Regions from separate parts of the Weizmannia sp. FSL W8-0401 genome, predicted to be linked through region 1. Evidence: riboswitches for the same ligand, from Rfam matches in the RefSeq annotation. Region 1 holds a riboswitch; each other region holds the start of a gene.
The links. A riboswitch is a leader RNA that binds a small molecule or an ion and turns the genes downstream of it on or off. The one in region 1 is predicted to bind thiamine pyrophosphate.

Region 1 (10,162 bases):
TTTATCCAGCGGTGAAGAGGCATCTTCATGTTTTAACAAAATGGCAAGCGCCTTTTCCGGATGTTTTTTGACATATTGCTGGCCTTTTTCGGCGGCAGCAAGAAATTTTTTAAAAATGTCTGGCTGCTGTTTCAGCTTATTTTCGTTTGCGATGAAAACGAGTTCGGCATAATCCGGAACACCGTATTTTGCCGGATTGAATGCTCTAACGGGTACGCCTTCCTTTTCCAGCAGCAACTGTTCATGATTAACAAAACCGCCGACGATCGCATCAGTTTTACGGGCTGTCAGAGCAGGGATTAAATCATAGCCAACATCCACTGTTTTCACCTTGTCCGGATCGCCCCCGTCTGCTTTGACCATTGTCCGAACGACTGCTTCTTCCAGCGGAATGGAAGAATAGCCGACCGTTTTGCCCGCCAGGTCTTTCGGTGAGCGGATACCACTTGAAGCTGGCACCATCACACGGTTCAGCGTATGGCGGACGACGGTGCCAAAAGATTGGACCGGAATATTCTCATCGCGCGCGATTAACACTTGGGGTTGATAACTTAATGCAATATCAATTCGATTCGCAGCCGCAAGTTTTAACGGGTCATTTGTGTCAGAAGGCATTTTGATGCTGACATCAAGGCCCTGCGCTTTAAAATAGCCTTTTTCCTTGGCTACATAAAGAAAAGAATGAACCGCATTTGGATACCAATCCAGCATGATCGTTACTTTTTGCGCATGTTTCGTTGCTTGCTGCGAATGATTGCTGCAGGCACCTAGCATACACGCCAGTACAGCGACCATTACCCATCGTTTCTTCATTGAACATCCCCCTAAATTTTTGTTCTGTTTTTCAATAAGCTTTTTTCCATCCCATAAATAAGCAAAAATAATCCCATGCCGAGTGCAGCCAAAAGAAAAACGGCCGAAAAAACAGCGCCCGACTGCAAATACCCAGACATTCGCTTGCTAAAAAAGCCAAGCCCCGCAGTTGCGCCAAGCCACTCCCCGATCGCTGCCCCGCTGACACAATATACAACCGATAATTTCAAGCCGGATAAAAATTGGGGAAGGGCCATCGGGACAGAAAGTTTTCGGAAAATATCCCAACGGCTGGCGCCCATTGTCCGAAACAAATTCAGATAGGCGGGATCGACGGTTTTTAATCCGTCAAAAGTGCTGATTACAATCGGAAAGATAGCCGTTAACACAATAATCGCTACCTTGCTCCAAACTGAATAGCCGAACCACATCATAAAAACAGGTGATACGGCGACAAGCGGGATCGTTTGCGAAATAACAAGAAACGGATAAAAGATTTTTTCAGCCGTTTTGGAGACATACATGATGACACCGATCATCACTCCACCCGCAACAGATAAAAGAAAACCGATGCCGACTTCCTCCACTGTCGCAGGCAAATGCACATTTATTAGTTGCCTGTGATTTTCTATGAAAGATGCATAGATTTGGGTAGGGGACGGCAAAATGAAAGACGGGATCACCCCTTTCTGTATGACCCACTGCCAGCCGGCTATCAAGACCAGCATCGTAACGCAAAAAAGTCCGTAATCCCCCAGCCATTTTCGCCACTTCATTTAGGAAACCTCCTTTCATCCGAACTTCCAATATGTACAAGCTGCAAACCGTTCCAAAGCCCGTTCAACCATTTGAATTTTTTCCTGCTATAGCAATCTTCCACCTACTTTTTGTTTTTATTTCTTCCTGCCCGTCGTCATTGACGAGGTTTTTCCGGTTACCGCCCTAAAAGCAGCTATTTTCCCTCCCTTCCAACAGAAAAAAGCCAGGCCTGTAAAAGACCTGACTTTAATAAGCAAGAAAATTTCCCAAAATCCCTACTTTCCTACGCCGGCATGATCCGGATCAGGTCCAAAGGGTTGAAAAACCAAATGTTTTTCTCTCAGCCCGCCAATCCGGGCACCCCTAGTAGTCTGAAATATTCACTTTCTTCCATTATAGGCTTTCTATTTGCCTGTGTAAAGTGGTGCAGGCTTTTTTTAATTCAATTTTCTTTCTTCCCTTTCTGCCCTCCTGCTGTTTGGAATAAAGGAGCCAACATTACAGGCCCCGGTAAAAAGAGATCCTGAACATCGGGAAAAGTTCGCGCTAACTGAAGGATTCCGCTTTCTCTCCGGCTTTCCCGTTTTAAAAATGGGCCTGATCGTTTTTTGTACCATGATACTGGCCTTGCAAATTTCCGATTCCCAGGCCATGATATTAATAACTAAAACTTGAAAGTACGAAAATCGTGCAAACTCCTTGTCGCCACTGCGGTTATCCCGTCTAATTTAGAGCTAAGCTGCTTTAATTAGGTGTTTTTGATAGCTGACAGATAACTTTTTTTAAATTGCTCAAAGTAGTATTTAGTACTTCTTCACAAAGGATATACTCATCCTTAAAAGCTTCTTTAAATAAATCAATCAATTGTTGAATCGCTTCTGCGAAGGTGATGTCAGTAAGTTCATCAACCATGAGATAAAACAACTCACCCAGGGTCCGATCATCTACCTGTTCACGGTGTTGGACTGCAAGGATTGAGTAACCAATTGCGACAAGAGCGGTATGTGCAAAGATACCGTCATAAGACAATCCTTGATATTTTGCCAGGCGGAGGTACTATTTACACATCTTGAAGTATACTTCAATCGACCAGCGCTTTCCGTAAAGCTGAATAACTTCATCTTCAGAGAGCCGGGTGTCCGTTGTCGCCAAGACAAGGTAATCATTTCGTTTATTGCGGTTGCGGATATAAACGAGTTTGACTGGCACCGACGTTTCCCCGTCAACTGCTTCAACAAGAACGGATAACAGATAGCGTGAACGTCCGCGACGTTTCTTCTGGGTGTTAAAGATCGTTTTCACATCCATCAGTCCACCGTTGAACTGGTAATAAACTTTCTTAGAACGTTTCACCATGGCTACTCCATGAAGTCCCATTTCACGCAACTGATGAAACATCTTAGGGCTAGAAAACCAGGAATCAAACAAGACGTAGGAAGCATTCACTCCTTGAGACAAGGCTGATGATAACAATTCCAACACTACATTGGTTGCTTTGCGCTGTGCCTGAATCTTACGCTTTCCTGAAAATGTACGGCCGTCAATGGATTTTGGGCTGCACACTTGATTCTTGCCAGAAAGCAAGGAAAAGTTAACAGGAAGGAATGTATTGCCGTCACTCCAACCGAGTTGAAGAAACCGAAAGCCACGGGTATGTTTGTGTTTCGCATGGTCAAACTGAAACGCCGCAAGTTCAACATACTTTGCGCTGGCTCGCTCATACATGGAATCATCCACAATGAATACATTCCGGCGTGTTGGTTCGGTCAAGGGTTCGATGAACACAATGATACGGCGGCAGAGCAAAACCAAGAACTTTTGCCAATTGATTTTGCCGTTATTCAGCAGATTACGGAAGGTCTTATCTGAGAATCCGAGCTGATCTTGATGCTTCAAATAATCACGGTATGCAGATCTGTTTGAGAAAAGTGTACTGATCAAATAACAGAACAGCGTTCGAAATGGAACACCTTTTGTCTTTACAGCGTTTGAAACCTTCGCAATTTGAGATAAGCGAAAACGCAAAAAAAAAATGCTTCGATTGAAGATAAAACTTCAAGAGACTGATGGTCGTTTTGTGTTATAATTTTCATAACATGAACACTCCTCGATTAATTGTTAGTTAGCACTTCAATTATACCGAGTTTCCAGTGTTCATGCTTTTATTTTTGCTCTAAACCCTTGTAAGACAAGTAATGAGAATGAATTTTAGTGTTTCAAGTTTTAGACGATAATCTATAAAGCCCAAACCTGTTTCTAATTAAAGCGGGTTTGGGAAACTTGATTACTATTTTTTGTAAAGTTCCCCTACCGCACACTTCATTTTTGTTTAACAAGACGATGAATCATAATAAAAAGCCGCAGATTATAATCTGCGGCTTACTTTGGCCCGGCAACGTCCTACTCTCGCAGGGGGAAACCCCCAACTACCATCGGCGCTGGAAAGCTTAACTTCCGAGTTCGGGATGTATTCGGGTGTGGCCTTTCCGCCATCATCACCGGACCTGTATAATTTTGGGATGTGTTCCCTGAAAACCGGATGGGAGAAAAAACTGTAAACGGAGAATAGCTTTGGTTTCTAACTTTGAAAATTGTCTAGCTCCAGCGCCTATCGGCTAGCGTATTTCTGCGCTTTCTCCCTACGATAAGCGGGCATCGACTCGCCTTTAGGGGCTCGCCGTGTTTCCTTTATCTCAGTCGAAAGCTCCGAAATCCGTACGCCGATGACCAAGGCGCTTCCGCTTTTCTATTGTCCAGCTCCGGTGCCTAGCCCCTCGAGGTCGAATAACCTGCCCGTCACGGAGCCAAAAGACGGCTCCATGCCGGTCAGAACATTCGCTTGTCGGGGCTAAACAAGGCACCTTCGCTTTTCTATTTGGTTAAGTCCTCGATCGATTAGTATCCGTCAGCTGCACGCGTCACCGCGCTTCCACCCCGGACCTATCAACCTGATCATCTTTCAGGGATCTTACCAGTTAAACTGTGGGAAATCTCATCTTGAGGGGGGCTTCATGCTTAGATGCTTTCAGCACTTATCCCTTCCGCACATAGCTACCCAGCGATGCCTTTGGCAAGACAACTGGTACACCAGCGGTGCGTCCATCCCGGTCCTCTCGTACTAAGGACAGCTCCTCTCAAATTTCCTGCGCCCGCGACGGATAGGGACCGAACTGTCTCACGACGTTCTGAACCCAGCTCGCGTACCGCTTTAATGGGCGAACAGCCCAACCCTTGGGACCGACTACAGCCCCAGGATGCGATGAGCCGACATCGAGGTGCCAAACCTCCCCGTCGATGTGGACTCTTGGGGGAGATCAGCCTGTTATCCCCAGGGTAGCTTTTATCCGTTGAGCGATGGCCCTTCCATGCGGAACCACCGGATCACTAAGCCCGACTTTCGTCCCTGCCCGACTTGTAAGTCTCGCAGTCAAGCTCCCTTATGCCTTTACACTCTGCGAATGATTTCCAACCATTCTGAGGGAACCTTTGGGCGCCTCCGTTACCTTTTAGGAGGCGACCGCCCCAGTCAAACTGCCTGCCTGACACTGTCTCCCACCCCGGTAAGGGGTGCGGGTTAGAATTTCAATACAGCCAGGGTAGTATCCCACCGATGCCTCCGCCGAAGCTGGCGCTCCGGTTTCCAAGGCTCCTACCTATCCTGTACAAGCTGTACCAAAATTCAATATCAGGCTGCAGTAAAGCTCCATGGGGTCTTTCCGTCCTGTCGCGGGTAACCTGCATCTTCACAGGTACTATAATTTCACCGAGTCTCTCGTTGAGACAGTGCCCAGATCGTTACACCTTTCGTGCGGGTCAGAACTTACCTGACAAGGAATTTCGCTACCTTAGGACCGTTATAGTTACGGCCGCCGTTTACTGGGGCTTCAGTTCAGAGCTTCGCCTTGCGGCTAACCCCTCTCCTTAACCTTCCAGCACCGGGCAGGTGTCAGCCCCTATACTTCGCCTTGCGGCTTCGCAGAGACCTGTGTTTTTGCTAAACAGTCGCCTGGGCCTATTCACTGCGGCTTCCCGGGGCATACACCCCAAAAAGCACCCCTTCTCCCGAAGTTACGGGGTCATTTTGCCGAGTTCCTTAACGAGAGTTCTCTCGCTCACCTTAGGATTCTCTCCTCGCCTACCTGTGTCGGTTTGCGGTACGGGCGCCTTTCACCTCACTAGAGGCTTTTCTTGGCAGTGTGGAATCAGGAACTTCGGTACTTTAATTTCCCTCGCCATCACAGCTCCGCCTTGGCGCGAAGGATTTGCCTCCGCACCGGCCTAACTGCTTGGACGCGATCAACCAGTGTCGCGCTTGCCCTATCCTCCTGCGTCCCCCCATCGTTCAAACGGTGAAGAGGCGGTACAGGAATATCAACCTGTTGTCCATCGCCTACGCCTTTCGGCCTCGGCTTAGGCCCCGACTAACCCTGAGCGGACGAGCCTTCCTCAGGAAACCTTAGGCATTCGGTGGAAGGGATTCTCACCCTTCTTTCGCTACTCATACCGGCATTCTCACTTCTAAGCGCTCCACCGGTCCTTCCGGTCCGGCTTCAACGCCCTTAGAACGCTCTCCTACCACGGACACCAAACGGTGTCCATCCGCAGCTTCGGTGATACGTTTAGCCCCGGTACATTTTCGGCGCAGCGTCACTCGACCAGTGAGCTATTACGCACTCTTTGAATGATGGCTGCTTCTAAGCCAACATCCTGGTTGTCTAAGCAACGCCACATCCTTTTCCACTTAACGTATACTTTGGGACCTTAGCTGGCGGTCTGGGCTGTTTCCCTTTCGACCATGGATCTTATCACTCACAGTCTGACTCCCAAGCATAAGTTTTTGGCATTCGGAGTTTGTCTGAATTCGGTAACCCGATGAGGGCCCCTCGTCCAAACAGTGCTCTACCTCCAAAACTCTCCGCTTGAGGCTAGCCCTAAAGCTATTTCGGAGAGAACCAGCTATCTCCAAGTTCGATTGGAATTTCTCCGCTACCCACACCTCATCCCCGCACTTTTCAACGTGCGTGGGTTCGGGCCTCCAGCAAGTGTTACCTTGCCTTCACCCTGGACATGGGTAGATCACCTGGTTTCGGGTCTGCGGCCTCATACTCTTTCGCCCTGTTCAGACTCGCTTTCGCTGCGGCTCCGCTTCTTCAGCTTAACCTTGCATGAGACCGTAACTCGCCGGTTCATTCTACAAAAGGCACGCCATCACCCGTTAACGGGCTCTGACTACTTGTAGGCACACGGTTTCAGGATCTCTTTCACTCCCCTCCCGGGGTGCTTTTCACCTTTCCCTCACGGTACTGGTTCACTATCGGTCACTAGGGAGTATTTAGCCTTGGGAGATGGTCCTCCCGGATTCCGGCGGGATTCCTCGTGTCCCGCCGTACTCAGGATCCACTCGGGAGAGAACGAAGTTTCAGTTACAGGGCTTTTACCTTCTCCGGCAGGCCTTTCCAGGCCGCTTCACTTACCCCGTTCTTTTGTAACTCCCATATGAGTGTCCTACAACCCCGGAAGGCAAGCCTTCCGGTTTGGGCTGTTTCCTGTTCGCTCGCCGCTACTTGGGAAATCGCAATTGCTTTCTCTTCCTCCGGGTACTGAGATGTTTCAGTTCCCCGGGTGTGCCCTTCCTGCCCTATGGATTCAGGCAGGAATCCTGTCCGATTAAAGACAGGGGGTTTCCCCATTCGGAAATCTCCGGATCAAAGCTTACGTACAGCTCCCCGGAGCATATCGGTGTTTGTACCGTCCTTCATCGGCTCCTAGTGCCAAGGCATCCGCCGTGCGCCCTTTCTAACTTAACCATAAAAGGTTTAAATCCAAAAATAAGCGATTCTCGGTTTACTTGGTTTATTTCTCCTATCCGGTTTTCAAAGAACACATACTGAAGGATTGGACCTTCAAAACTGAACAAAACGGAAACGCCAAACTTAATTTCGGAAAACCGAAGGTTTTCCTTTTATGTCTAGCTCCGGGCGCTATCGGCTAGCGTATTTCTACGTCTTCTCCCTACGATAAGCGGGCATCGATTCGCCTTTAAGGCTCATCGTGTTTCCTTTATCTCAGTCGAAGACTTCGAAATCCGTACGCCGATGAACGAGCGCCCTACGCTTTTCCCCTTAGAAAGGAGGTGATCCAGCCGCACCTTCCGATACGGCTACCTTGTTACGACTTCACCCCAATCATCTGTCCCACCTTCGGCGGCTGGCTCCGTAAAGGTTACCTCACCGACTTCGGGTGTTACAAACTCTCGTGGTGTGACGGGCGGTGTGTACAAGGCCCGGGAACGTATTCACCGCGGCATGCTGATCCGCGATTACTAGCGATTCCGGCTTCATGCAGGCGGGTTGCAGCCTGCAATCCGAACTGGGAATGGTTTTCTGGGATTGGCTTAACCTCGCGGTCTCGCAGCCCTTTGTACCATCCATTGTAGCACGTGTGTAGCCCAGGTCATAAGGGGCATGATGATTTGACGTCATCCCCACCTTCCTCCGGTTTGTCACCGGCAGTCACCTTAGAGTGCCCAACTCAATGCTGGCAACTAAGGTCAAGGGTTGCGCTCGTTGCGGGACTTAACCCAACATCTCACGACACGAGCTGACGACAACCATGCACCACCTGTCACTCTGTCCCCCGAAGGGGAAGGCCCTGTCTCCAGGGAGGTCAGAGGATGTCAAGACCTGGTAAGGTTCTTCGCGTTGCTTCGAATTAAACCACATGCTCCACCGCTTGTGCGGGCCCCCGTCAATTCCTTTGAGTTTCAGCCTTGCGGCCGTACTCCCCAGGCGGAGTGCTTAATGCGTTAGCTGCAGCACTAAAGGGCGGAAACCCTCTAACACTTAGCACTCATCGTTTACGGCGTGGACTACCAGGGTATCTAATCCTGTTTGCTCCCCACGCTTTCGCGCCTCAGCGTCAGTTACAGACCAGAGAGCCGCCTTCGCCACTGGTGTTCCTCCACATCTCTACGCATTTCACCGCTACACGTGGAATTCCACTCTCCTCTTCTGCACTCAAGCCTCCCAGTTTCCAATGACCGCTTGCGGTTGAGCCGCAAGATTTCACATCAGACTTAAGAAGCCGCCTGCGCGCGCTTTACGCCCAATAATTCCGGACAACGCTTGCCACCTACGTATTACCGCGGCTGCTGGCACGTAGTTAGCCGTGGCTTTCTGGCCGGGTACCGTCAAGGCGCCGCCCTGTTCGAACGGCACTTGTTCTTCCCCGGCAACAGAGTTTTACGACCCGAAGGCCTTCTTCACTCACGCGGCGTTGCTCCGTCAGACTTTCGTCCATTGCGGAAGATTCCCTACTGCTGCCTCCCGTAGGAGTTTGGGCCGTGTCTCAGTCCCAATGTGGCCGATCACCCTCTCAGGTCGGCTACGCATCGTTGCCTTGGTGGGCCATTACCCCGCCAACTAGCTAATGCGCCGCGGGCCCATCTGTAAGTGGCAGCCGAAGCCGCCTTTCCTTTTTCCTCCATGCGGAGGAAAAAACTATCCGGTATTAGCCCCGGTTTCCCGGCGTTATCCCAGTCTTACAGGCAGGTTGCCCACGTGTTACTCACCCGTCCGCCGCTAACCTTTTAAAAGCAAGCTTTTAAAAGGTCCGCACGACTTGCATGTATTAGGCACGCCGCCAGCGTTCGTCCTGAGCCAGGATCAAACTCTCAGTAAAGATGTTTGATAAAAGCTCAAAAAGAATTTGACATTTCGTTTTGTCCAGTTTTCAAGGAACAATCTTTGCTGTTCTTAACAGCGACTTAATTATTATATCAAAATATCAATTCGCTGTCAACATCTTTTTTTAACCCCGTTGTTTATCCACCTAACGGGTCAGCTCATTTATCATAACATTTATCCGTAACTTAAGTCAATAAGATAGAGCAAGGTAATGTTTTCCATCTTTTTTTAAGATCCCTGCTCCTTAATATAATGAAGAAACAGGGATCTATGCTACAAGTTAAGATGGCGGAACAGCATTGAGCTTCCTCTGTTACATACGTACAGGTCGTTTTCAGGGAACCGCAGTACTCCTGTCACAGCAGCCGTTTCTTTTATCCATTCCCTTTTTTCAGCCATAATTTCCGGAATGGTTTTTGCCAGTCACTGGCAAGCACCTTTACACTTAAAATTTCTTCTATCGCATCAAAATTTGTTCTATCATGGTATCTGATGTTATTGATATGCAGGATGGAAAGCTGTTTTTCCCCTTTTTCAAGCAGGTTAAAGCTGTCATTTTTCCGGACAAAGCCTTCTTCAAGCACACGCATATAGAAGCCGAACCAGCCGGTTTCCACAATGTCAGCAGGAAAACTGTCCAATCCGTGTTTCGCAGCAATTTTATAGCAAGGCTCCCGCGGCTGTGATACCTGCACAACCGCTTCCCCCATTTGAAAAACATCGCCGATATGGATATCTGCTTCCGAACATCCCGAGAGCGTAATATTTTCGCCAAATGCCCCCGGCTCAAAAGTCCGGTTAAATTTCTTCCCCCATACTGGAAAATGATCAGCGGCATACACGCAGACTGCTTTATCCGCTCCGCCATGATGCACAAGGTCCGCCTGCTTGTCCCCTTCAAAATT
Region 2 (10,162 bases), 780 kb from region 1:
CCCCAACAAAGGCAAAAATGAGCTTATTCGTCTTCGCGTACAGATAAGCTGCCAAAAACGCGCCGATCATGCTTCCCGGAAAGGCAAAAATACTTCCTGTCCCAAGCAAGTTACGTAAAAGCGAGGATATAAAAGCTTGCGCAACCGCATAACCGGGGCCGAGCAGAACAGCCGAGAGTATGTTGGCAAAATGCTGTACCGGAAAAATTTTTGCAAAACCTACGGGGATATAAATCAAGCTGCTGGATGCAGTTGTGATAGCCGCAATAACTGCAGTTGCTGTTATTTTTTGTGTTTTTCTCATTAGAACCAACCCTCCCTCCTTTTTAGTTGCGAATGAAAATCAGACCGGCCAGTCTTGTTTTTTATCGTTCATATCCCAAAATAAATACTCATACTTTGAGGCTATTTGGAAATGGTGTTCTAAGACTGCCAGTTCCGTTTCTGATTTTCCGCTTGCCAGTTGGTCCATTAAGTCAATTAACCACTGCGTTCCGGAGCCGAACGTTTCTGAAGAATAGGTTTCGATCCATTTCTTGTAAGGATTGGTCTCCAATGTGTCTCGATGATTTAATTTCAGCAGTTTCCCAATTTCCCAATAATCCCAGGCACACGGCAACAAGCAGGCAACAAGTTCAGCCAAGCTTCCATTGGCGGCCACTTGCAGCATATAACTTGTGTAAGCAAGATTGGCCGGCGTTAGTTGAGTTGCTTCTAAATCCGTGCGTGTAATGCCAAACTCGGCAGCGTATTGGCGGTGCAGTTCCATCTCAAAATGCAACGATTCATGGAGAACCGCAGCAAATCTCGTCATAATGTCCAGGTTACCCGCTTTCACAACACCCATGGCAAACAGTTTTGCGTACTCAACTAAATATACGTAATCCTGCTTTAAATAATAGATAAATTTATCTCTTTCTAAAGTTCCGTTCCCCAGTCCCACGACAAAAGGATGGTTATGGTTTTTCTCCCAAATCGGCTGGACATTTTGATATAGCCTTTCTGTAAAAGATCGTTTCAACAATGATTCCTCCTTGTTTACCGGGAAACCGATTGCGGTTTGCAGGCTGGTTTCTCCCTTTGCCCTAAGCAGCTTCAAAATAAAAAACCCGCCCTCCATCGGAAAGCGGGTGTATAAATTACAAATCATCAGGTGTAATTTCATCACCTACTTCCCTACGCTAGTACGAACTAGATCAGGTTCAAAGGGTACTTCTCAGCCAACCCGGCGCCCCTAGTAGACTATTATGAATATTCATTTTCATTACTCTTACCATATCATAGTCCCGAATTTTGTGCAACAGGAGATTTATCATCCTAATCTTGATTAAAATGTCGTCTTCCATTAACTTTTTAATATCGGGACAGCTCCGGGAACATCACAGAAGGCTTTTTCCCATAAACAAGGACGAATGAGTTGGAAACCTTGATTTTTCATCATTCGTGCCCATTTATTCCTGACTTAAGTTGCAAACCGTGGAGAAATTTGCAGAACGGAGGGCAAAAATGAGGATTGTGATCGCTGGCGGGACCGGATTTATCGGGCGGAAATTAACGGATATGCTTCTTCGCGAAGGGCATGAAGTGGTCATTTTAACAAGGAAAGACAAGCAGCCGGCAAATCGTGTGCAGTATGTAAAATGGCTGGTGGAAGATGCTTCTCCCGAAAATGAAATAGGGAATGCGGATGTATTCATCAACTTGGCCGGCGTGTCCATAAACGATGGAAGATGGAGTGCCAAACACCAAAAACAAATTTATGAAAGCCGGATGTGCGCAACAGATGAAATGTTGCGCATCCTGTCTGCCATGCCGCGCAAACCGGCAGTGCTGGTCAATGCAAGTGCAATCGGCATCTATCCGCCATCACGCAATGCTGTGTATACTGAAAAATCATTGCAAAGGGCAAATGATTTTCTTGGCAGGACGGTATCGGGTTGGGAAGCCAATGCGAAGCAAGCAGAAAAACATGCCATCCGTACTGTCTTATTGAGATTCGGCGTTGTGCTTGGAAAGGAAAACGGAGCACTGCCCCTTATGGTATTGCCGTATAAATGGTTTGCTGGCGGCACAGTCGGTTCCGGCAATCAATGGGTCTCGTGGGTGCATATAACAGACGTAGTAAGATCGATCTTATTTGCTATTAAAAATGAGAACATCCGCGGCCCGGTCAATGTCACTGCCCCTTCGCCTATAACGATGAAGGCATTTGGCAAAACCATTGGTGCTGTTTTACACCGGCCGCATTGGCTTCCCGTACCTTCTTTTGCCTTGAAACTGGCACTCGGGCAAAAAAGCAGCCTTGTGCTTGAAGGCCAGCATGTACGCCCGGAAGTCCTCATGCAGGCAGGATTTGAATTCATGTTCCCGACGCTCCGGCAAGCTTTGGAAGATTTGCTTACAAATCCATAAGGGCAAAAAAGTACAGGCAACGAACGCCACGGCAGAAGGGCCCCTCTTCACACGCGCATAAAAATAAAGGTCTCCCAACAGCCGTCTTCCGCTGTTGGGAGACCTGGTTTCATCCTGATGGTAGGTCCCTGGTCTTTGTATTTCATTTCAATAGATACTAGAGGTACATGGCTATCCATTTGAAATCTGATACGCTTCTTTGCACCCCAGCCTGAAAAATACATCATTCGCGATTTTGATTTTCTGCACGCGCTTTTACTAGACTTTCCAACCTTCATTACCGTTTTCAATGTCATCAATGGCTGGCATTTCCATTCAGACACCACGTCCGGAAAATGCGCATGAACTTCAACCCATTTCATACATATGCCCCGCGTTTTATTTTTATCCATCATGTACACAAACAAATACTGTTTGGTTATCTGCCGTTCCATTTTTTACAAAAAACCTTAGCCGCCAATGGCCTTGTTGTAAGTCAGATCGAAATCAAAATTTCCTTTTACGCCGTTGATCTTACAGTTTGTTTTACGATGCTGCCAAACGTCAGCCTGCATGCCGAGCGTTGCGTTATAACGTGCAATCCATAATAGATTCCCCTTGGGCAGTTTCGATGCATTTAAACGATTCTTGTAAAAATCGTAGTACGTATAGATCCCAGTATGTTGGAATCCTTTGCTTTTCAACTCGGTGATAAAGGCATCCACATAGCGGGTTAAAGTATCTTTGTTTTTCGATAGATTCTCGTATTCGACATCCACAAAAACATAGCCAATCTGTTGTTTCACAGGACTTAGCCTCTGCGCAAAATGGTCTGCTTCCTGTTTCGCGGCCGTTATGGAAGTGGCGTCAAACATGTGATAAACATGAACTTTTAAACCGGCTTTGGCTGCCGCTTTAACATCCTGGACAAAATAATCCTCGGTGCCCGTTTTTGGCAAATCGGTTCCCTCACTTGCTTTTATAATCGCATAGCTAAAACCCGCCGCTTTCACTTTTTTGAAATCAATCCCGTTTGTCCCGGATGGTTGCAAATATGATAAATCTATTCCCCGTTTGGCGTAGCGGACAATATGGGTATCGTAAGTTTGGGCATATCCGTAATAGCCGTCTGCATAACCAATGGTCAGCCAGTGGCCCTGTTTCGCATAAACGGTAACCGGCGTTGCGAGATAAAGCGTATTTTTCAATGTTTTTCCCGTACGAATGTCGTGCAAATACACTGTATCAGCAGCATAGCCGGTATACCACGCCTTTGGTCTGCCGTTTGCCATATATTTTTTATACGCATAGGCCGTTTTATTTTGAAATTGAACGCGGTAATAGCTGCCCGACGAACCGGTGACAAATACCGGTGCATTGCCGGGCAAAGTGCCAACTTTTTTGCCGGCGCTTGATGCTTTCGAAACAAGGTTCACCGATCTGGTTGCATGTTTGACAGTAATGGAAGTTGCATGCGCCTTGATGAACAAACCATTTGAAAAAGTGGGGAATACAAAAGCGAAAGCCATTACAAAAGAGATCACGCACTTAAATCCAAATTTGACCATCTTGTCCCCCTATGAATATATGAGATTACCTTATTCTAACATTTAATATAAGGGCTGTCATCGCCCGAATGATGGCGGATTCAATCCGAGACCATGAAAATAAGGATAAATTTTCGGGATAGAAAATAATCCCGGCGTTCGGCACCTCAGTGAGAGAAGCCCTGAAATTGGAAAAGTAAAGTTTCCCATTTCAGGGCTTCATATTTTTTAGGCTTCATTCGTCAAAAACAAATGTGTGGCAAACTGCACTTGTCCGAAATTTACGTAAGTAACAGATAAGATGCTGGTGAGTATTACTAAAAAGACTTAATTTTTATTAATCGTTTTGTAGATAATTCAAAAATCCATTTTTATATTATTTCTTTCTTTTACATCTGAAGGGTATCCCCGAATATTGCTCAATTCGTCCAGCGCAGTTTGTGACCAAAATACACGATACTCTTTGTCCACGCTTAAGACTCCTTGAAACGTCTCCGAAGATACTTAAGCCCCTGTTCTTTGCTGAAAATGCGTCCGTTTCGCCGATCTTCGCGACTCTTTTGAACCTGACGAACAACTTCTTCATCTTTTGCCAGATATTCAACTTCCTTTTCGTTTAGTGCTTGTTCTCCCCGCTTGAAGGTTAAAAATTCAATAAAATCATACACTTCAAGGACATCTTGTTCAGGAATTTGATCAATCATCCGCTTTAATTCTTCACGGCTCACCCTCAAAACCTCTCACCGCCTGGTGGTTTATTTCTTCATTATATCAAATTTAAAACGCAAACACATTCCACATGGCTCAGGTTCAGTTCTGAAGAGTAAATTCATCAATTTTTAGATGTTTTATGATAAAATGACTTATCCACATTTAGAAAATTTTTCCATCTATTTTTTCTGCTTTCAAAGTCAAAAAGAGCCGAATTTGCAAATTTCTTTTTTAAAATTGTGGATAACTTCAAAAAAACCTTTTTTTACATCACATCCTTTGCTATAATATAACCATTAAGTAAACCTTACTTGTATTGGCTTACTTAAATGGGTGAAATCCTCGTCTGTTAAAATACGTGTCCGAAACGATTCCAACAGATTGTGAATGCTAAACTAAAGTAGACCATTCCTGCTAGATAAAAATGAACACTTTTACTGAGATATGGGGGCAGGTATTTTGCATTTGATAGGTGTTGCCCCGGGGAGGGGCAACACCTATCAAATGCATCGACGTTATTCCCCTGATAATAATTCCCTCGATACGATATAATAATATAGTTTGATTTATATTGTTATGGAGGAAGTAAAGGTGGACAAATGGGAAATGTACATGAAGATCAAGCAATTAAAAGAACAAGGATTTAAGATAAGAAGAATAGCCAGAAAGCTTGGTATATCAAGAACCACAGTATATAAATATCTGGAAAAGTCTCCGGAAGAAATGGCTTTGTGGGAGGCCTCAACAAAGACTCGAACTAAGAAGCTCGATGCTTATGAAATGATTATTCATACTTGGCTGAGTGAAAACCCAGATGTGTCTTCGGCACAGATCCATGATTGGTTGATGGAGCACTACCCTAAACTAATTGTTGGGGAAAGTACGGTACGTAGTTATGTCAAAGAACTTCGTGAAAAATATGCCATACCAAAAGAGACACATCAACGGGTTTATCAAGCGATACCTGACCCGCCAATGGGGCAACAAGCTCAGGTAGACTTCGGGAAAACCAATCAGAAAACGCCTCAAGGTAAATGTGTAAAATTGTATTTTATAAGCTTTGTGTTATCGCATTCTAGATATAAGTATGTTGAATGGCTGGACAGGCCTTTTACGACAAAAGATATGATTCGCATGCATGAGCACGCTTTCCAATACTTTGGAGGGATGACCGATGAACTGGTATATGATCAGGATGCCCTGCTCATGGTAAACGAGAATGCGGGAGATTTAATTCTGACAAAGGAATTTCAGTCTTATCGGGAAGCGAGAAAATTGAAGGTCTATTTCTGCAGAAAAGCTGACCCGGAAAGCAAAGGGCGAATTGAGAATGTCGTTGGTTATGTGAAGGGCAATTTCGCCAAACACCGCATCTTTCAAAATATTGATCAATGGAATGAAAGCTGCATATCCTGGCTGGAGAGGACTGGGAACCGAAAAGTGCATAATACAACAAAAAAAAGGCCAGTTGAAGTGTTTACATTGGAAAAGCAACACCTCAAACCGGTTATCAAAGAAATTACTACTACAAGTATTAATTCTAGTATAACAAGAACAGTGCGTAAGGACAATACGATCGTCTATCAATCCAATCGCTATTCGGTTCCTCTCGGAACCTATCAAAAAGATAAAGATGTCTATATTGAAATAACAGCTGAGAATCGTCTGGTAATACGTGAACAAACAGATGGGCCAGTTATTGCCAACCATATCATTTCATTCGAGAGAGGAAAACTTATACAAGATAGGCAGCACACACGAGATCGTACTAAAGGGATAGCTGCGTATATTTCCACTGTATCTTCGTATTTTACAGATGAAGAAAGGGCTAAAGCTTTTCTGGAAGAAATTCATCACAGATATCCACGTTATGTTCGGGATCAGCTGGGAATCGTTTTAAAGATGTCTAAAGCTTCTGATCAAAGAACTAGGGATGAAGCATTGTGCGAATGCATCAAACGTGGGATATACAGTGCGAGTGAATATAGTGACGTACTGGCATTCATTCAGCGACAGCAGCAACAAAAAGAGGAATTTAAACGGGCAGAAGAGGAGATTAAGGCATTGCATGGCATAGAACCTTCACTTCTGGATACACAGCCGGAGAACCGGGAATTAGCACAATATTTGGATGTGTTGAAAGGAGCAACAAAGTATGACACAGTCACTTGAACAACTTCAGCAGCAGCTTCGAACATTGCGATTATCAGAGACGGCAAATCATTTGCCATCTCTGATTCAAGAAGCTGAATCACAAGATTGGACATACCGCACTTTTCTGGAACATCTGACTAGCTATGAGTTGGAACGCCGAGATGAGAAATTGATTGAAAAACGATTAAAATGGGCAACGTTTCCGTTTTACAAGACAATAGATGCATTCCAAGTAGACGAGCAACAATCGCTAAGTAGGAGACAGATCAATCAGTTAAAAGAATTCACATGGCTTGATCAGCTTTTTAATTTAATTATTCTGGGACCGCCTGGAGTAGGAAAAACACATTTGGCAACGGGATTAGGGATAGAGGCAATTCATCAGGGCTACAAAGTTTCTTTTATCTCCATGGGGCAGCTTATCCAAACATTGAAGACGGAAGATGTTACCCGAAAATCGCAAACAAGAATGAAGCGCATCCGGGATTCAAACCTGGTCATCATTGATGACTTGATGTTCATGGCCATGGATTCACGGGAGGCAAATTTGTTTTTCCATTTAATTAACGACTTGTATGACAATGCTTCTGTCATTCTAACTTCTAATAAGGGCCCAAATGAATGGGGTGAACTATTGGGGGATCCAGGTATTACGACAGCTATTTTGGACAGATTATTACACCGAGCAGAAGTCATCCATTTTAGGAACGATGACAGCTATCGTATGAAACATCGATCATCCATTTTTATGAAAAAAAGTGTTCAAAATTAATTAGCAAAAAGTGTTCAATTTTACTTGACGGCTACACAGATTTGAGGATTTTTCTTTTGCCGTTTTTTTGAGTGCTTTTAAGATTGACGAACCTTTTTCAAACAGCTGTCTAATAATATCTGTTATTTGAACTAATAAATAATGATTTTTCATGGCTGTGTAGTTTTGGCTATTGGCATGTTCTATATTGTAACGATTATTTTTTTGTTCGTTAAATCCTTGATTTTCAATCTTCCAGCGGCTTCTTCCTGCAGCGATGAGTCGTTCCACGTTCTTTTTCGTGATTTTAATATCCGTTATAAATACATACTCTTTCGATTTCCCATCCTCTGTTTTCATTGTGGCCTCCATCAGATTGACCGTTCTGTCTTTGTAGGCAATATCATTCACCCAAACTAATGAATTCTGATCCTTACTTTGTTCCAGCTCTTTTATTGCCTTAAACTCCGTCGAGATACTTTTAATTCTCCCTTCCTTAAATCTGCATATATATTTCCATTTGTGCGCCCTGCACAGATTAAATACCGTTTCACATGCATAGAGACTATCTCCCAAGATACAAATCGGTAGTCTTTTAAATATTTTTTTTATTTTCTTTGCCAGCCTGTCGAAGGCTTTTAATTCACAATCTTGCTTAGAAACATTTTCTGATTCATTTTCGATAAATTCGGAGGCAATACTGAAGACCATATCCCCCACGACAAGCTTGGCTTCAAGTACATGGTGCATATAAAGTACGTTCGTTTCTCCTGTTTCTTTATTTGTATATGCCCGTCTCAGGCAGTGTTTACAATGTTTCTCATGAAAGGTGTGTAATCCAGTTCCATCAATGATGACACCCCAGTACTTTCCTTCAATTCGATAAGACTCGAGAGACCTTTTTTTCAATAATTCTTTAATCATATACGTTCTAATTTTTTCTAATTCATTTACATCTAAGCCAGATAAAAAGTCGTTAATTGTATCATAATGTGGAAGTTCTTCAAGAGAATCTAAGCCTAACACCTTCCCTACATTTTTAATACATTCTTCTTTATTAAAACTCTCACTCATGTTTCTCATGGATTTTAGGCCGGTCATATTTTTCAACATCATCGTAAATAAAAGGACCTCTGGACCATAAGTGATATAGCTTTGATGTCGGTGGTCTGCTACCTTTTTTAGGTTATTCATCAGGTCTTTGAAAAAATGCTTCTGAATTTTAAGGAACTCGAAAAAATAATTTGCTTCTTTTTCACGATTTCTTTTTTCTTTTCTAGTAACCAAAATAAAAACCCCCTCAAAACAGCCAAGTTTAATTAGGGCTTGCTGAACGAATCAAATTTTAGCTTGTATTCGACTTGTCACTAAGCCATGCCAAAATATTCGTCCAGCAAGCTCTAATTATTTAAATTATTACATATTTAGCCGCATTTTTGGGGGGGGATAGTTAAATTATCACGAAAAATTTTTACTCCTCAGAGCTGGCTCAGGTTTAAGTCCAAGCCATCCATTTTTCATCATGATTGCTATTGCATCCGGTAACAAAATAGCAATGTTTAGCTCATTTTATCCAGCTTTAATTTTATTATACTTCAGCGAAAAGAAAAAAACGAAAAATTGCAAATCATATTTATTCATTATAATCCCGGTAATAAGTCGGCTTTGGGAGATTTTGATTTCGGATAAAAAATAGCCCTGCTTTTGGAAAGGTTGATTTTCACAAAATCAGGGCTCTGTATCGTTGGTGTTTACACATCTAAAACCAAATGCGCCAGACACACATTCCACATGTCCGAAGTGTATGTGGCAACACATGAGGTGCTGGTGAAAATACATAATAAAGTATTTATTACAGAAAAAGATTATCCGAACACTATAATGGACCCATAAAACTAGACACGAAATAAGGAGCTGTTAAAGAAAACAGGAGCCAGTAAGGCTCCTGTTTTTTAGTATGTAGTTACTTATTTATATGTAGTTACTTAGTTTATAGATATGTTAAATGCTGGTTGAATTTTGCTATACGAAACTCTTTAGATACTACACGAAACATTACCACGCTTCATAGTGACTATGCAAGGTAGGTGGAACACCTGTCAGTTGGACATCAAATTTCAAACTTGGTTCAACCCGGGAACTTGCATTATGTATTCTCATGCTTACTGTCCAACCATTATCACATGTGACTAGAATAGTATTTCGTGAATTTGGTTTAAAACTAATGTCAAAGAATCGATTTGGCATATTCAATTGAGGAACATTTACGATTGAACGCACTCTTCCTGCATTTCTGTTTAATGTTCCATAAATATTAAAGACCATTACCTGCGTTACTCTTCTACGATCGTGAGTAATCACCTTATAGAAATCATTTCGCCCTAACAAATAATGAAGTAAGCGTTCAGGAACTTTAGGATTCCCATGACTTAATCTTTTCAGTTCTCGCATAAATGCTTCCAAAAGGGGGGCGTAAAAACGCTCCTCTTTGTCATCAATATCCCTCCAAAGTTCACCCTGTACTTTTAACTTTTGTAATTCATTAAATAATGGGGTAATCTCATCAAAATAATTTTGCGAACAAGGAATACCAAGCCAAGAATCTCCA
Region 3 (10,162 bases), 890 kb from region 1:
GCTTTAATCGGGGCTGTATCAGCAGGGGCGAGCCGTGTAGTAGCAGTAGATGTCAATGAAAATAAATTTGCGTTGGCAAAAAGGTTTGGGGCAACAGATGTATTTAATTCCAAAGATCCAGATGTTGTTGAGAAAATACGTGAAGCAACTGGCGGGGGACTGGATACTGTTTTTGAGACGGCAGGTGCAGTCCCGGCGATGGAAACGGCATATGGCATCACCAAGCGCGGTGGCACAACCGTTACGACAGGACTACCGGATCCAAAACATCATTTTTCTTTCCCTTATGTAACGCTGACGGCCGAGGAACGGACGCTAAAAGGTTCCTATATCGGTAGTTGTGTTCCGGAAAGGGATATTCCAAATTATATCCGGCTTTTTAAAAACGGCCGCTTGCCAGTGGATGAATTGGTAAGTGATGTCATTTCTTTGGATGAGATAAATGAGGGTTTCGACAAATTGGCCAAAGGGGACTCATCCAGAATCATGATTCGGTTCGACTAAAAGATGATTGCCAAAAAACGTGCCCCGTGCCGCTAATGTGGCCCCCATGTTAAGAACACATTAAAAGAAGAGTTCAAGCAGCTATAAATGAACTTAAGTTTTAACATTAAGCCCGAGCACCCATTTGCATGATGACGACTTGTTACAGCAGACAACAGAGCTAGGATATTTTGTTCGTTTTATAAAACGACAAAATTTTTGATTTCCTGACTGAATCCTGCGATTTGCAAATGGTTTGAGCAGGAATACAGTATTGATCCGTTTACCGTCAGCATCCGCTTTGAGGAGGATGACGGCAGGTCGTATACGTGGTCTACAAAAGGCTTGGCGCAGCGCAGCGTGCCAAGCCTTTTATTTACAATTTTTTTAATGCAAATTATACTGAAAATACGACTTTATACATAAAAGAAGGTCTATTTTCATGAATAAATCGGCATTTTTAAAACTGAGCATCTCAATGGTGATTTTTGGTTCAATCGGATTTTTCTCTAAGTATACGGGTCTGCCCGCACTGGAGCTTGTTTTCGTCCGCTGTGTGAGTGCTTCAGCGATCTTAGCCGTTTACTGGCTTGCAACCGGCCAGTACAAAAAAGAGCGCTGGAATATAAAAGAGATGCTCTTTATTTTAGGCGGCGGTGTTACGCTTGTTATCAACTGGCTTTTCTTGTTTTTGGCGTTTGAAAAAACTTCTGTCACCGTCGCAATTTCCATTTACAATACAGCTCCGCTCATTGTGCTCGTTGCAGGCTGGACGTTGTTCCGGGAAAAATTCCAATGGGGCGGACTGCTTGCCACTTTGGCGGCCTTTATCGGCACCATCATGATTACCGTAACAGCTTCCTCTGCGTTCAGCCACGTTCTCCTGCTTGGGTCGGTTTACGCATTTTGTGCGGCGATTTTTTATGCGTGTACCGTGATGATCGGCACAAGGATCAAACAGGCAAGCCATACCTCGTCACGTTTCTGCAAACATTCATTGGGATTATCATGTTGACACCTTTTGTCGATTTTTCAAAATACACTGGGCTGACTCCCGGAAACTGGACATTCAGCTTGCTGACAGGTGTCATCCATACCGGTATCGTGTATTTGCTGTTTTATGGCAGCATCCGATTTTTGCGCACGTCCGTCATCTCAGCCCTTTCTTATCTTGATCCGTGTGTTGCCATTTTACTTGATATTCTCATCACTGGTTTCGCACCGTCCTATATACAGGCAGCCGGCATCGCCATCATCTTTTTAGCTGTCTCCTATACAGTAAGAAAAAACAGCCAGGAAGACCCGGCAACACAAAGACAAGTATAAATTGGATTCTTATCCGCAGTTTGATCCAAGGGATGGAATCGGTTGTTTTTTTGGGGGGGCTGTTGGTTGGATTGTTTATGGGCAAAAAATCGGCAGCACTTTTTCACATCGTCGAGCTGCACATCTGTTTTTGCCATCTCAACCACCGCCCGCAATCGTGGCAATTTTTCACATGGCCGAGCTGCACCATCATTTTACCGGTCACAATACATGTTCTTTTTCTGTGCAGCTCCGCTTTTTTAAAGGATTGCTTGCTATAAGAAATCGTTTATGGGACCCCGAATATTGCTGTTGCATTTCGCTTTCACGCCTTCCATTTGGGATACCTGTTGATTGCCAAAAATAGAAGGTTCAACTTTTTTTAATCTCTAAAAAATCTGCAAAAAGGGTTGACGAGCTGAATAAAAAATACTAATATAGAGATATTTAATTTTTGCAATGTTAGAAATCCATACAATATTAGCAACCGCTTCAATTAAGTTGAAGTTTCATTCAGCTAAAGAAAATGACAATTCAGGGAGGTATGACCGTTGAATCAGACGATCGGACATCAGTTGGACAGGCTGTCAGTAGGAAAAGTGCAACAACGGGCAACCGCGGTAATTGGAATGGGATTATTTTTCGAGTTTTTTGAGTTATTTCTTGCAGGTGTGCTCTCCAGTGTATTAGGTGAAGAATTTCATGTCTCGGCTTCGCTCATGCCTTTGCTGCTGGGCTCCAGCTTTTTGGGGATGTTTATCGGGGCTATTTTCCTTTGCCATATTGCAGACCGTTACGGCAGAAAGCGGGCTTTTATGCTAAATATCGGCATTTATAGTCTTTTTACTATTTTCATTGCCTTTAGCCCGAATGTCGTCACGGTCATCTTTTTCCGGTTCCTGGCAGGAATGGGTCTGGGCGCGCAGCCGGCGTTATGTGATACATATTTAAGCGAATTGATTCCGTCGGTAAAACGCGGGAAATATATTGCCTGGGCGTATACGCTTGGTTTTCTCGCCGTTCCTGTTGAAGGATTTCTTTCCCGTGTCCTTGTGCCTTTAAGCCCCATGGGATTGGATGGATGGAGATGGGTGTTCCTGCTTGGGGCGGCAGGGGGTGTTTTCGTCTTGATGGCGGCGCGTACGCTTCCGGAATCTCCGCGCTGGCTTGCCACTAAAGGAAGAATGCAGGAAGCAGTTGCATTACTGGAGAGATTTCAGAAAGGAAAGAAAGAGGCCGGGATGGTTTCAAAATTACAACCTGAGCCTGCAGACCAAATGCCAAAGGGAAGTACTTTGAGTGCTGTCTTTCAAAAAAGATTATGGAAAAGTACGGTCATGCTTTACATTTTTCAAATTTTCCAAACGATTGGCTACTACGGCTTTGGGACGCTTGCGCCGCTTGTACTCGCATCAAAAGGCTACACTGTCACGCATTCACTGGAGTATATCGCCTTGTCATTTATCGGCTACCCGCTCGGATCATTACTTTCTGTTCCGCTTATCGAAAAAATGGACCGTAAATGGCTGGTGTGCTTTTCCGCTGTTTGTATGGGTGTATTTGGCGTTTTATTTGGAATCGGCGGTTCGCCTTTTCTGGTCATTGTATTTGGATTTGCCTATACACTTTGCAGCAATATCTTTTCAAATGCTTTCCACGTACTGCAGGCGGAAATCTTTCCAACTGAAATCCGTGCGAGTGCTACCGGAATGGCATACAGCATCAGCCGTATTATGAGCGGCCTTATGCCGTTTATGCTGCTCCCGGTACTGGAAAATGAAGGTGCAACAGCGATGTTTATTATTGTTGCAATAGCAATGCTGATTGTCGTATTGGATATCGCACTACTGGCGCCAAAAACGACAGGACGTTCGCTCGAAAATATAGAGAGTCTATCTGAACCGCAACTGTTTGGGAAAACCAGGGTCCACCTTTAAAATGAAAAAGAATATACAGGCAAGCAGAATATTGATGGCTGGAAAAGTGATCAGACATTTACCAAAAGAAAGTCTCATACAAAGGGGTCCTATCCGATAACAATTGAAAGAAGGGCTCGCCTTGAGAAATCAGTCAATATTTAATACTTTATCACTTAGTGAAAAGTTCAAGTGGTTTTTCTTAGGGCAAACAGTCTCTTTATTCGGAAGTGCGATGACTCCTGTTTCTCTTGCTTTTGCAATTCTTCAAGTTAAGCAGGGCCAACATCTATTGGGGTATATACTTGCGGCTGCGGTTCTCCCTAATATTTTGATGCTGGTTATCGGCGGCAGTATTGCTGATCGTTACAGACGAGATAAATTAATACGCCTAAGTAACCTCGGTTCCGGATGTTCTCAAATGGGGATTGCCATTATCGTCCTTGCAGGCGGAAATCCATATACGATTTTCCCATTGGCAATTATAAATGGTATATTAGGAGCCTTTACTTCCCCTGCAATGCGAGGTATTATCCCTGAATTGGTGGAAAGAAAACATATCAAACAAGCTAATTCACTGTTAAATTTATCACGGAGTGCATCTAAAATTGTTGGTCCTGCTCTTGCAGGGACTTTAGTAGCAATTTTCGGAGGAGGATGGGGGATTGCAATTGATGCGATTAGTTTTTTTATCGCCTCTATTTTTATGAGTAGAGTTCATATTCCTTCACATCCTGTTGTTTCGAAAACTTCGTTCATGCACGAAATGCGCGAGGGGTGGAGTTACTTTCGAAGGCGTCGTTGGATTTGGTTAATAACGGGAGCTTTTGCTTTAATAAATGCAGTCCAAATGGGTGTGTGGCAAGTGCTTGGACCCATTATTGCTAAAAATACCATTGGTTCAACTGGATGGGGTCTAACATTAAGTATAAAAGCAGTGGGTCTTCTTATAGCTAGTCTAGTGATGCTGAAATTACAACTCCGGTATCCTCTTCGGGACAGTTTGATTGCCGTTGCTTTCGGTGGAATACCTCTGATCGTCCTTGGCCAAGGATTCGCATTACCTTATTTATTAATTGTTACAGCAATCGCGGGGGTTGGACAAACGATCTCTGGAATCGGCTGGGATACAACATTACAGCAAGCGATTCCACGTGATAAACTTTCACGGGTACTTGCTTTTGATGACTTAGGAGCTTTTATTACAATCCCCATTGGTCAGGTGATGGCAGTTCCTTTGGCTGAGATTTTTGGATATAAAATGGTTGCTACAGTTGGCGGAATAAGCTTTATCCTTGTTGCCCTCATTCCACTATTAGATCGGTCTATAAGAAAAATGAACCCGGAGAAGGAACGATTTTCTAGTTAACATAATTGAGTAATAAGGTTTTTGCACGGTGCATTTGAAGTTTCTCAACTCAATGCCAGACCGGAAGACAGGGGACTTGATGATTTTATCATATACTTGAAAAAAGACTCGATGTTCTATCGAGACATTTTGCTTCACGGGACCTGCCTTTGTCTACTACAGTTATTTCCGGGCATGGAAGAAGACAAACTGCCTATATAAATTGTTGACCTTTTCTAGATATGTGGTATTATTAAACTATAGGCAATATTTACAATTTAATACACGAAGTCATCCGCTAGAGGTGCCTTTTTTAAAAGGCTGAGATCGAAGTATACTTCGGGACTCTTATGAACCTGATCTGGGTAATACCAGCGTAGGAAAGTGGAAACAGGATATTTGATTTCTTTTCAAATCATCAGCCATTTTCTTACCGAAGAAAGTGGCTTTTTTGTTTTTCATTAGGTTCATTTATGTGGAAATTTTCCAAGGAGGTGAGCTAAATTTCTAACGGTATTAAAGAATTACATGTGATCTCGAATGGCAAAATGCCCGTTGCACAGTTACATGAAATATTAACCGATATTCACCCGTTCGTAACGGCCATCCACATACGGGAAAAACAAAAAACGGCACGGGAACTTTACCAGATAATTGAGTATCTAGCGCAAAACATTCCCCTATCCAAAATGATCATTAATGACCGGGTAGATGTCGCTTTGGCAGCGAAAGCAGCTGGTGTTCAGCTAGCCTTTCATAGCTTGGAAACTTCGATTGTCAAAACCATGTTTCCCTTTCTTAAAGTTGGCCGATCGATTCATTCCTATCGTGAAGGCGTAAAAGCCAATCGGGATGGTGCGGATTACGTCTTGTTCGGCCACATCTTTTTTTCCGGCTCAAAGCCCGGAAAGATACCCAAGGGGCTAAAACAATTAGCCAAAGTGGCACAACTAGACATACCGGTGATTGCGATTGGCGGTATAACGCCAGAAAATGCCCAAAGTGTTATTCACGCTGGTGCAAAAGGGATTGCCGTCATGTCAGGAATACTTGAGGCTCGTGATCCTTTATCAGCAGTTAAGGATTACTACAATGCCTTAATAAATGGAGATGGAAAAATTGACGCGTACATTTGATGTTGTCGTGATAGGCGGCGGAATTAACGGAAGTTCTATCGCCTATCAACTTTCAAAAAGAGGAAGAAAAGTAGCCATAATTGAGAAGAAACAATTAGCATGTGAAGCCTCTAGTGCGGCAGCGGGAATGCTTGCGGCACAAGCGGAGATAGAACAAGACGGTCCACTGTTCCAATTCGCTTTAAAAAGCCAAGCTATGTTTCCTGAACTTGCAAACGAACTGTATGAAATGACTGGAATCGATATAGAGTTTGACCAAAAAGGGATCATAAAAATTGCCGAAACCGATGCTATCGCAGAGGAAGTAAAAAAACAGGTGACCTTCCAGCAAAATTGGGATCCAGCCATAAAGTGGCTTGATTCTCATGAATGTTTGGAAATGGAGCCGTCCCTCTCCTCTAACATCGTTGGTGGCATGTATCTTCCTAATGATGGCCACGTCATGCCGGCAACCTTATCGAAGGCCTTTGCAAAGGCAGCGATTCATTTTGGAACGGAAATTCTTGAAAACACGGAAGTCCTCTCGTTCATCTATGAACGGGAACGTGTCATTGGGGTTAAAACGACTTCCGGTGACATCCATTGCCATCAGGTTGTCCTTGCAACGGGAGCATGGTCAGCACAGTTGATGAAGGATACAGGGATAGACATGCCGGTTTATCCGGTAAAGGGCGAATGCTTTTCCGTTAAATCTGATACCCCTATCCTGAAGAGAACGATTTTTTCCGATAAGAGATGCTACTTTGTACCAAAGCGGAATGGTGAAATCTTTATTGGTGCTACCCAGGTAGAAAATACGTTTGATAAAAAAGTGACGCTTGGGGGAATTGCTTCATTAGTAGAGAGAGCGATCCAATTGGTTCCCCAAATAAAAGATGCCAAGTGGGAACGAGCATGGGCAGGTGTTCGGCCGCAAACAGGGGATGGCCTCCCGTACATAGGAGAACATCCGTTTAAGAAGGGATTGTTTATTGCAGCGGGGCATTACCGTAACGGTATTTTATTAAGCCCGGTTACTGGTCAACTGATAGCTGATTTATTGGAAGGCCATCCAGATGATACGCTTCTCTCCGCTTTCAGGATTGATCGAAACAAGCAAAAGGTTCATTAGGAGGTCTATAATGGTTATTACAATAAATGGTGAGTCCGTTTCATTACCAGAACAGATTGTATTTGTCACAGATTTACTTAAATACTACGAAATTCATGATAAAGTCGTCGTTGTCGAAATCAACGGAGAGATATTAACAAGGACAGAACACCAGCGTACTAGATTATCTGATAAAGATCGAATTGAAATTGTCCATTTTGTAGGAGGCGGATGATATGTTAAAAATTGGTCCATTATCCTTTCATTCTCGTTTATTGCTTGGAACTGGAAAATATCCAAGCTATGAAATCCAAAAAGAAGCGGTTGAAGTTTCGAAAACGGAAATCCTTACATTTGCCGTTCGGCGGATGAATATTTTTGAACCAAATCAGCCGAACTTTTTAGAACAGTTGGACACTTCAAAGTATACCCTGTTGCCGAATACGGCTGGTGCCAAAACAGCAGCAGAAGCGGTTCGAATTGCAAAACTGGCAAAAGCTTCGGGTCTATGCGACATGATTAAAGTGGAAGTCATTGGCTGTGACAAAACTTTGCTGCCAGATCCAATTGAAACCCTTAAAGCTACAGAAGAATTGGTAAAAGAGGGGTTCATTGTCCTCACCTATACCTCAGACGATGTTGTATTAGCCAGAAAGCTTCAAGAGATTGGATGTCACGCCGTTATGCCAGGTGCCTCTCCAATCGGGTCTGGTCAAGGCATCCTTAATCCAGTTAACTTAAGTTTTATCATTGAACAAGCTGTCGTTCCGGTTATAGTGGATGCTGGAATTGGTTCGCCTGCCGATGCGGCTTTGGCAATGGAATTAGGTGCCGATGGCGTTTTATTAAATACGGCGGTGTCACTAGCAACTGATCCTGTTAAAATGGCAAAAGCCATGAGGTTAGCAATCGAAGCTGGACGGTTAGGATTTGAAGCAGGCCGTATCGAGAAAAAACGCTATGCCGCTGCGAGCAGTCCAATGGAAGGAATGAGCATCGGGTGAATAATCGATACTCACGCCAAGTGCTCTTCCTTCCAATCGGAAAAGACGGGCAGGAAAAGATTTCAACGAAACATGTCCTCATCATAGGAGCTGGGGCACTTGGTTCCGCAAATGCGGAAGCGCTTGTACGTGCTGGTATTGGTCAACTAACGATTGTGGACCGGGACTATGTAGAGTGGTCAAATTTACAGCGGCAGCAATTATATACTGAACAAGACGCCGAAAAAAGACTGCCAAAAGCAATTGCGGCCAAAAATCGTTTAACGTCCATCAACTCCTCCGTGTCCATCGAGGCAGTCGTCGCAGATGCTTCTGTGTTAGAACTTGAGAAATGGGCACAGAAAGCGGACCTTATAATCGATGGGACAGATAACTTTGAAACCAGAATGATGATAAACGACATAGCACAGAAGTACAAAGTGCCATGGATTTACGGTGCCTGCGTCGGGAGCTATGGAGTCTCCTATACGATTATTCCTGAAAAGACTCCCTGCCTTTCTTGTTTGTTAGAAACAGTACCACTTGGAGGGGTAACTTGTGATACTGCTGGTATTATTGGTCCGGCAGTTAATATGGTTGCTGCCAATCAAATCACTGAGGCATTAAAAATTTTGGTTGGTGACTTGGAATCATTGCGAAATAAACTCGTTTCGTTTGATTTATGGAAAAATCAACATCGTACAATAAAAGTAGACAAATTAAAGAAAGAAGATTGCCCTTCTTGTGGAAACAACCGCTCCTACCCGTTTTTGACATTTGAAAACCAAACAAAAACGACAATGCTATGTGGAAGAGATACTGTTCAAATACGCCCCCCCTCTCCGGTCACACGTGATTTAGAAACCTTAGAAAGAATACTTTCAAACCAAGGGGGAACTGTTCAGCGAAATCCTTATCTTCTATCCTATCGTACAGGTCCGCACCGAATCATCATTTTTAAAGATGGCAGGGTCTTGATTCACGGAGCAAAGGATATTTCTGAGGCTAAATCGATTTATCATAAGTTGTTAGGTTAAAGGCTACCGGCTGCGATCCAAATTGATTTTGGACCGCAGCCTTATAGGGGTCTGATCAATGAGGCCATTGATTGTCTAAATAAAATGGTGTCCTAAATAGGGACAACCAGGATCCCACCCCTTATGCGACAAGGTTTCAAGCGTTCTTCAATCCTTTCCTAGGTGCGTTCTGGTCTAATCTATTTTTTAAACCGATAACCTACACCCCAAATAGTCTCTATGAATTTTGGATTAGAAGGATCCTCCTCAATTTTTTCTCTGATTTTCCTAATATGAACAGTGACTGTTGTGGTATCTCCAATTGAGTCATATCCCCAAATACGCTCAAATAAATGTTCTTTGCTGAATACAATGTTCGGGTTTGTCGCCAAAAATTGTAGTAAGTCAAATTCTTTAGCGGTCAATGTTTTCTCTTCTCCATTTACTATTACCCGCCTTGATTCACTTTGGATAAGAAGGCCGCTTATTTGGAGGTCATCTTGTTGATGTTCACGATGAATTAGACGGTCATATCTTGAAATATGTGCTTTTACCCTTGCTACCAATTCATTCGGATTAAATGGCTTTACGATATAATCATCAGCACCTCGGTCAAATCCCCTAATCTTGTCTATATCTTCCTTTCTAGCTGTTACCATCAATATGGGTATATCCAATGTTTCTCTTAACTTTTTGCACAATTCGAATCCATCCATTCCAGGAAGCATTAAATTCAATAGAATAAGGTTATAGGTTTGCGTCATTGCTAGTTCTAATCCTTTTTCACCAGTTGTAGCAATATCACTTTCAAACCCATTAACCTCTAAATAATCCCGTTCCAATTCTGCAATTATTCGTTCATCCTCGATGATTAATATTTTTGGC

Region 2: linked by a shared signal. The riboswitch ahead of tenA (thiaminase II) and the one ahead of NSU00_RS07330 (ABC transporter permease) in region 1 are both predicted to bind thiamine pyrophosphate.
Region 3: linked by a shared signal. The riboswitch ahead of NSU00_RS11945 (thiamine phosphate synthase) and the one ahead of NSU00_RS07330 (ABC transporter permease) in region 1 are both predicted to bind thiamine pyrophosphate.

The regions. Positions count from the first base shown of each region.
Region 1 is NZ_JBBPAG010000001.1:1,534,641-1,544,802, reverse strand. Features, by position in the region: gene NSU00_RS07335 (ABC transporter substrate-binding protein) at 1-813, opposite strand, end outside; gene NSU00_RS07330 (ABC transporter permease) at 825-1,589, opposite strand; TPP riboswitch at 1,836-1,947, opposite strand; partial or broken gene NSU00_RS07325 (IS4 family transposase) at 2,307-3,665, opposite strand; rRNA gene rrf (5S ribosomal RNA) at 3,960-4,075, opposite strand; rRNA gene NSU00_RS07315 (23S ribosomal RNA) at 4,448-7,379, opposite strand; rRNA gene NSU00_RS07310 (16S ribosomal RNA) at 7,699-9,252, opposite strand; gene NSU00_RS07305 (MOSC domain-containing protein) at 9,632-10,162, opposite strand, start outside.
Region 2 is NZ_JBBPAG010000001.1:753,986-764,147, reverse strand. Features, by position in the region: gene thiW (energy coupling factor transporter S component ThiW) at 1-304, opposite strand, end outside; gene tenA (thiaminase II) at 344-1,165, opposite strand; TPP riboswitch at 1,157-1,246, opposite strand; gene NSU00_RS03500 (TIGR01777 family oxidoreductase) at 1,507-2,412, shown strand; gene NSU00_RS03495 (hypothetical protein) at 2,460-2,774, opposite strand; gene NSU00_RS03490 (GH25 family lysozyme) at 2,862-3,959, opposite strand; gene NSU00_RS03485 (hypothetical protein) at 4,412-4,666, opposite strand; gene istA (IS21 family transposase) at 5,226-6,821, shown strand; gene istB (IS21-like element helper ATPase IstB) at 6,805-7,575, shown strand; gene NSU00_RS03470 (transposase family protein) at 7,576-8,841, opposite strand; gene NSU00_RS03465 (HaeIII family restriction endonuclease) at 9,610-10,162, opposite strand, start outside.
Region 3 is NZ_JBBPAG010000001.1:2,420,067-2,430,228, reverse strand. Features, by position in the region: gene NSU00_RS11965 (zinc-dependent alcohol dehydrogenase family protein) at 1-504, shown strand, start outside; partial or broken gene NSU00_RS11960 (DMT family transporter) at 926-1,809, shown strand; gene NSU00_RS11955 (MFS transporter) at 2,340-3,725, shown strand; gene NSU00_RS11950 (MFS transporter) at 3,847-5,073, shown strand; TPP riboswitch at 5,343-5,452, shown strand; gene NSU00_RS11945 (thiamine phosphate synthase) at 5,583-6,188, shown strand; gene thiO (glycine oxidase ThiO) at 6,172-7,299, shown strand; gene thiS (sulfur carrier protein ThiS) at 7,310-7,513, shown strand; gene NSU00_RS11930 (thiazole synthase) at 7,515-8,282, shown strand; gene NSU00_RS11925 (thiazole biosynthesis adenylyltransferase ThiF) at 8,279-9,298, shown strand; gene NSU00_RS11920 (response regulator transcription factor) at 9,478-10,162, opposite strand, start outside; gene NSU00_RS11915 (sensor histidine kinase) at 10,136-10,162, opposite strand, start outside.